DNA from 2 places in the Pseudarthrobacter sp. R1 genome. Region 2 is predicted to be linked to the other one. Evidence: predicted binding sites of a transcription regulator. Region 2 holds the regulator's gene; the other holds the start of a gene.
What was found. The regulator Rex, encoded in region 2, represses fermentation and respiration genes when NADH is low (regulators of the CRP and FNR family bind a similar motif). The targets are predictions, from matches to a motif close to CTTGTGAANNNNTTCACAAG.
Positions count from the first base shown of each region.

Region 1: a site for Rex is predicted at 1,525-1,544, ahead of M8J71_RS16655 (glyceraldehyde-3-phosphate dehydrogenase). Genes of this name have one in related genera too.

Region 1 covers NZ_JAMKFI010000008.1:1,224,123-1,227,689, reverse strand. Annotated here, with positions in the region: gene M8J71_RS16655 (glyceraldehyde-3-phosphate dehydrogenase) at 1-1,309, opposite strand, end outside; gene M8J71_RS16650 (TspO/MBR family protein) at 1,571-1,996, opposite strand; RNA gene rnpB (RNase P RNA component class A) at 2,152-2,544, opposite strand; gene M8J71_RS16640 (YaaA family protein) at 2,601-3,365, shown strand; gene M8J71_RS16635 (zinc ribbon domain-containing protein) at 3,446-3,567, opposite strand, start outside.
Region 2 covers NZ_JAMKFI010000011.1:235,787-239,353, reverse strand. Annotated here, with positions in the region: gene M8J71_RS22080 (hypothetical protein) at 1-254, shown strand, start outside; gene M8J71_RS22075 (Yip1 family protein) at 418-1,176, shown strand; gene M8J71_RS22070 (redox-sensing transcriptional repressor Rex) at 1,230-1,934, opposite strand; gene M8J71_RS22065 (glutaredoxin family protein) at 2,039-2,293, opposite strand; gene M8J71_RS22060 (HAD family hydrolase) at 2,371-3,189, shown strand; gene M8J71_RS22055 (30S ribosomal protein bS22) at 3,279-3,377, opposite strand; gene M8J71_RS22050 (helix-turn-helix domain-containing protein) at 3,567-3,567, opposite strand, start outside.

The DNA of each region.
Region 1 (3,567 bases), on a different contig from region 2:
CGTCAACGATGCCTGCACGGCGGGAACCGACGAAGTCCGTGGAAACCACCTCGGGTGAGTCGATGTAGTCGATCTGCTTGCGCAGGTCCGAGTGCAGGGACATCTCCCGCAGGTATTCGTTGACCTCATCCTTGGTGGTCCCGTTTTCCAGGCTCAGGTTCAGGATGGCCAGGGAAACGTCCGGGGTGGGGACGCGGATGGAGCTGCCGGTGAGCTTGCCCAGCAGTTCGGGCAGGGCCTTGGCCACTGCCTTGGCCGCTCCGGTTTCGGTGATCACCATGTTCAGTGCTGCTGAACGGCCACGGCGGTCGCCCTTGTGGAAGTTGTCAATCAGGTTCTGGTCGTTCGTGAACGAGTGGACCGTCTCGACATGGCCGTGGACTACCCCGAACTTGTCGTTGATGGCCTTCAGGACCGGCGTGATGGCGTTGGTGGTGCAGGAAGCCGCGGACACAATCTGGTCGGTGTCCTCGATGCTGCGGTGGTTGATGCCATGGACGATGTTCTTCAGCTCGCCCTTGCCCGGGGCGGTCAGCAGCACCCGTGCCACGCCCTTGCTCTGGAGGTGCTGGGACAGGCCTTCTGCGTCGCGCCAGCGGCCGGTGTTGTCCACCACCAGCGCATTGTTGATGCCGTAGGCGGTGTAGTCGATGGTGGCGGGGTTGTCCGAGTAGATAACCTGCACCTGGACACCGTTGGCTGTGATGGTGTTGGCTGCCTCGTCAACGCGGATGGTGCCCTCGAAGGAGCCGTGCACCGAGTCGCGGCGCAGCAGGCTGGCGCGCTTGGACAGGTCGTTATCGGAGCCCCTGCGGACAACGATGGCGCGCAGCCGCAGGCCGTGGCCGCCGCCTGCCTTTTCGATCAGGAGGCGGGCCAGGAGCCGGCCGATGCGGCCAAATCCGTACAGCACGACGTCGGTGCTGGTGCGGTCGTCGCCGCCGCGCTTGCCCACGATCTCGGCGAGTTCCCCGCGGAGGAACTCCTCCAGGGTGGCGTCGCCGCCCTCTTCCTTGAACTTCTGGTTCAGCCGGGCGATGTCGATCGCGGCCGCACCGAGCTCCAGCCCCGCCAGGGTGTTCAGGAGCGGAGCGGTCTCCTCCAGCAGCAGCTCATCCTTGCTCATCCTGCGCGCGAAGCGGTGTGCCTTGAGGATGTTCATGGTGGACTTATTGATCAGGCTCCGGCCGTGGATGCTGGTCACCACGTTGTTTTCGCGGTACAGCCGGCCGATCACCGGAATCATGGCCTCGGCGAGGGCCTCCCGGCCCATCCACGTATCAAGACAAGAATCAGACGTCTGGCTCACAGAAATACCTTCCTCGGTTCAGCCGCGTACGTCCTCGTACACGGATGTCGGCCACCTGATGATGTCCAGGGGCACCGGCACCCGCGGGGTTTGTCCCCCAGGTGCCTGGATCGTGTGCAAAAGAAAACCGCCGGGTGCGAACGCAATTCCGGCGGAAGAACTCCTGCGTCCGGTATCCATTCTAATTTGGCGGACTGCCCCGGGGTGGCCCGAGCCGCGTGAAATCACTCACACCAGGTTCCCGGCGGCCCTGGTACGGCCTTAGTTGTGGATGGCGGAGTAGAGGTTGAGGCTCGCGGAGAAAACCACCCAGGAGAAATAGGGCAAAACCAGCAGCCCGGCCGCCGTGCTGACGGGCCCGAACCGCAGGATGAGGAGGACCAGGACAAAAGCCAATGCGCCGATCACCGCGAGGGCGATCCATAAAGCGGCGGCGCCGAGCATGGGGTACATGCCAAAGAACGTGATGGGCCAGGCAAGGTTGAGCAGCAGCTGCAGAACATACATGCGCGCAACCGGCCGGACCAGGGCTCCCCTCCGCCAGACCAGCCAGTCGGCCACCGCGATTCCGGCATACAGCGAAAGCCAGGCGGCACGGAACATCCATCCTGCCGGCATCCAGGGGGCCTTGACCGAGCCGGCGAACCAGCCGTTGGAATTAAGGATGATGGGGATGGAGGCGAGCATGCAGACGGCATACGAAAGGGCAAGGAGACCAAGCAGCGCAACAACTTGCCTACCCGGGGAACGGGCCGGGGCCGTTCCCGGCCCGGGTTGTCCATCAGTATTAGAGGGCACGGTTCAGCATCCCCAACAGAGCTTCCAAGGTCAAACCGGTTAGGTGGATGGGTTGACCGATACGCCGGGTTCTGTGCTCCCGCCCCGTTGCTGGTGCGGGAGTAGCGGCCATCCATCTACGAACGCCGTTGCCGGCGCCCTCCAGCGGCCTACCCGGACACTCGGGCGAGCAGCCCTCAAACGTGCCCTGTCTGGCCTTGCTCCGGGTGGGGTTTACCTAGCCTTCCCGGTCACCCGGGAAGCTGGTGGTCTCTTACACCACCGTTTCACCCTTACCTGTTTCGTGCCGCTTTCAATACCGGCGCGACCCAGGCGGTCTGTTTTCTGTGGCACTGGCCTGCGGGTTACCCCGAGTGGGCGTTACCCACCACCCTGCTCTGCGGAGCCCGGACGTTCCTCGAGCCACTTGCGTGACGCGCGGCCGCCTGGTCAACCCATCCGGATCCAGTCTACCGGCGCCGTGCCGCTTTCCCGCCGCCGGTAGGATCGGACGGTGCTGATTCTGCTTCCCCCCTCTGAAGGCAAGACACCCGCGGTCCGTGGATCCGCCGTCGACTGGCCCGCGCTGAGCTTCCCGCAGCTGAACTCCTACCGTGCCAAGGTGCTGGACGCGCTGGGTACGGTAAGCGCGCACGAGGACGCCCTCGCCTTGCTGGGGGTCGGGGCATCGCTGAAGGACGACGTCGAACGCAACACCCGGCTCCGTGCTGAACCGGCGGCTCCGGCGCACCAAATATATTCAGGGGTGCTTTACGACGCCTTGGGCTACAAGACACTTACTGCCGGCCAACGCCGCAAGGCGGACGAATCGGTCCTCGTCATTTCGGCGCTCTGGGGCGCCATCCGATTCGGTGACAATGTGCCTGCCTACCGGCTGTCCATGGGAACGGCGCTGCCCGACGTCGGACGCCTGGCCTCATTCTGGAAACCGCAACTCGCCGATGCACTGGCCGGGGCCGTTCCAGGGCACCTGCTGGTGGACTGCCGGTCCAGCACCTACGCGGCAGCGTGGGCTCCGCCGGCCACCCAAACAGTTACCGTCAATGTCTTCACCGAGGTCAACGGCGTCCGGAAGGTCGTCAGCCACTTTGCAAAGCACACCCGCGGTGAGCTGGCACGGCATCTCCTGGCCCGGCGGGGCAAGGCGCCGGAGTCGCCCGGGCAGCTGCTGAAGGCCAGCCGCGAAAAGTGGGAGGCCGAACTGGTGGATGGTTCGGCACGGAAGCCACACGCGCTGAACATCATCCTGCCGGGCTGACTCCCCCGCGCCTCCCCAACTAGGTAGCGCTAAGTGTCGTTATGACGCTCCAAAATGACACTTAGCGCTACTCAGTTGGGTCAGGCCCACTCGTCCGAACGCACCAGGATGGCGCCGGAGTCCGGGCAGAAGACAATGTCGTCAGCTGCCGCTGCCTTGATCTCGGCGAGGTCGCCCGGGCTCAACTTCATTCCCGAAGCCT
Region 2 (3,567 bases):
TGATGCTGCTGGCGGCGGCCGTCGGAGCTGCCCAGATCGTCTTTGCCCTCAAGATGAAAGAGGGCAGGCAGTGGGCACGGCTGGCCCTCACAGTCCTGACGGGCGTCACCCTGGTCCTCGCTTTGGTCAACCTGGCCATGCGTGTTGGCCAGGGCGGCAACTGGGCGGGCTTCCTGATCAGCCTCGCGGCAACGGTCCTGCTCTGGCTGCCGAACTCGCAGGCGTGGTTTGCGGCGCGGGGGAACAAGGGTTAGCAAGGCATCGCCGGGCAACCGCCGAACCGGGGGCGGAATACCTCCCTGGAATGACCCATCTGCCGCCGGTCCGGGGGTACGGTGGACTTAAGCCATGCTGGGGGTAGGGCACAGGACCGAAACCCGGCAGCCTACCAGAACCCGACATGCCAAAGGACAGCTCATGAGTAATCCTCCCGTCCCGCCTCCCGTGCCCAACGATCCCGAGCAGGGCAACCAGCAGCCGCGCTACGGGGAAAACGCCCCGCAGTACGGACAGAACCCGCCGCAGTACGGGCAGAACCCGCCGCAGTACGGCCAGTCCGGCGCTCCGCAGTACGGGCAAAACACTCCACAGTATGGCCAGAACGCGCCGCAGGCTCCTGGCTTTGGCCAGCAGCCGTACGGTCAGCAGCCTTACGGCCAGTCCCCGTACGCGCAGTACCCTTCGGAGCAGCCGCAGCCCACGGGCAGCAACGGGGTGCCGCAGCTGGTCAACATCTCGTTCTGGCTGCTGATCGCCTCGGCCGCCATCTTCGTCATCTCCATGCTCACCGGGCTCACGCAGCTGGACGATCCGGTATTCCGCCAGACCTTTGAGCAGCAGATGGAGGGCAGCGGAGCGGGCGTCACGTACGAGGACATCAAGGGCGTCATCGCCGGCACCCTGGTGGTTTTCGCCATCCTCGGCGCAGGGCTCTACCTACTGGTGGCATTCTTTGTCCGCAAGGGCAAGAACTGGGCGCGCATCCTGGGTACCGTGTTCGCTGCACTGTCCATCTTCGGCCTCTTCGGTCCTCCCAGCATTGGAACCATCGGCACCCTCCTGGGGATCGCCGCCATCGTCCTGCTGTACCTGCCGGCTGCTGCCCCGTACTTCCGGAAGCAGCAGCCCTTCGCCAACCCTTACGGTGGCGGCATGGGCAACCCCTACGGCCGGTAGATTTACGCACTTCCCACACTTGCGGGCGTGGGTCCCGGAACCGCCGGAGAAATCTAGGCGGTCTGCCCCGGGGCCTGCGCCCGCTGTGCGTGGTAGGCCAGGATCTGCAGTTCGGTGGCCATGTCCACCTTGCGGAGGTTGACTCCCTCCGGCACCTGGAGCATCACGGGGGCGAAGCTCAGGACGCTGCGGACGCCCGCGGCCACCACGCGGTCGCAGACCTCCTGTGCCACGGCCGCCGGAAGCGCCAGCACCACCATGTTCGCTCCGGTCCGGTGCAGCACTGTTTCCAGGTCGGCTACATCGCTGACGCGCAGCCACCCCACCTCGTTGCCCACCACCATCTGGTCGGCGTCGAAAATGGCCACGACGTCGAACCCGCGGGATTCGAATCCGCCGTACCGCGCCAGGGCCTTGCCGAGGTTGCCGGCACCGACGATGGCAACCTTCCAGTCGTGCGTCAGCCCGAGTGCTGCAGCGATGTGGCGGCTCAAGTACTGCACTTCGTAGCCAACACCGCGGGTACCGTAGGAGCCCACATGGGACAGGTCCTTGCGCAGTGTGGCGGAACTGACGCCTGAGGCTTCGGCGAGGGATTCGGAGGAAACCCGCTCCACTCCCTCGGCTAGCAGAGTGTTCAGGGCACGCAGATAGAGCGTCAGCCGGGCCACCGCTGCGGGCGGAATCTGCTTGGCTGGCGTGCCAGTGGTACCCGGAAGATCCGGGACAGCCTGGGGAGTTGAATCCAGCGAAGCCACCAGCCCCTCCCTCGCATCGCGTTGTGACTCCACTCTAGAGCCCTCCGGCCGATGCCAACAAAGCAGCCGGCCACAAAGCAAGCGCGGTCACCGGTGCTGCTCCCCTACTCTGCCATGGCCCGCTGAAGCACCCGTTCCAGCCGGACCTCATCGATCTTCCAGAAGTCGCGCTGCACGCCATCCACCAAAACCACCGGAATCTCCTCGGCATAGCGGTCCCGCAGTTCCGGCTGGTGATCCACCAGCTCTTCCGTCCACTCAAGGCCCAGGGAGGCAGTAACCCGGCCGACGGCGTCGCGCGCCTCTTCGCACAGGTGGCAGTCAGCTTTGGTGATCAGGACGACGTGCGGTGTTGCCATGACTTAACCGTAGCCCCGTTGACTGTGCCCCGCGACGCCGACCGTGTCCACTGACTGGATTGACTAGACTCAACATCATGCCCGAGGAGAAGTACGTCGCCGTAGTCACCAAGCCGGTTGCGGCCCCGCAACCCGGCGAGGCGGCCTTCTTCGATGTGGACAACACCCTCATGCGCGGTGCCAGCCTCTTCCATGTTGCCCGCAAGATGCACCAGCGCGGAGCCTTCACCATGGGCCAGGCTGCCGGGTTCGCCTGGAAGCAGTTCAAATTCGTGGCCCGCGGTGAAAACATGGACGACGTCCACGCTGTCCGCGACTCCGCGCTGACCCTGGCCGCAGGCATCACGGTTGACGACGTCAAGGCCCTCGGTGAAGAGGTCTACGACGAGATGATCGCCTCACGGATCTGGCCGGGCGCCAAAGCCTTGGCCGAGCAGCACCTGCGGGTGGGCCGCCGGGTGTGGCTGGTCACTGCGACCCCCATAGAAGTTGCCACCGTGATCTCCACCCGGCTGGGACTCACGGGAGCGCTGGGGACTGTCGGGGAGATCTCGGAAGGCATGTACACCGGCCGCCTGGTGGGAGACATCCTGCATGGCTCCGCCAAAGCAGTGGCTGTCCAGGCAGTGGCGGATGCCGAGGAGCTGGACCTGAAGCGTTGCTGGGCCTACAGCGACTCCTTTAACGACATTCCGCTGCTTACCCTGGTGGGCCATCCGGTGGCCATCAACCCGGACGCCCGCCTCCGCCGCCACGCCCGCGACAACAACTGGCCGGTCTACGACTTCCGGGCCGGCCGCCGCGCCGCCACCTTCGGCCTCAAGGCAGCCACCGCCGGCGGCGCGGTCTACGGACTCTGGAAAGGCTTCGCCCGCATCCGGGGCCCCCGGGCATAACCGACGCCGGGCCCACCAGGCACCGGGCAAAAACAAAATGCCCGCCACCTCGGAAGGCGACGGGCATTTCTACGCTGTTCGAAGTATCTCTACTTCTTGTTGCGGCGCTGGTGACGAGTCTTGCGAAGCAGCTTGCGGTGCTTCTTCTTGGCCATACGCTTGCGACGCTTCTTAATAACTGAACCCACGAAAGTTCCTTACAAACTAGATGCAGTACCTGTCTGATGGAAAGTGTTCGTGGACAGAGCTACGAACTGAACAACTGACAGATTCTTACAATGACGTAAAACGTTCCTTAACAGGGTACCGCTTATCCGGAGCCGCTTCTGACCGGTGCGGCTTCGACCGGCGAAAACACGGCGAAGGGACGAAAGGAAT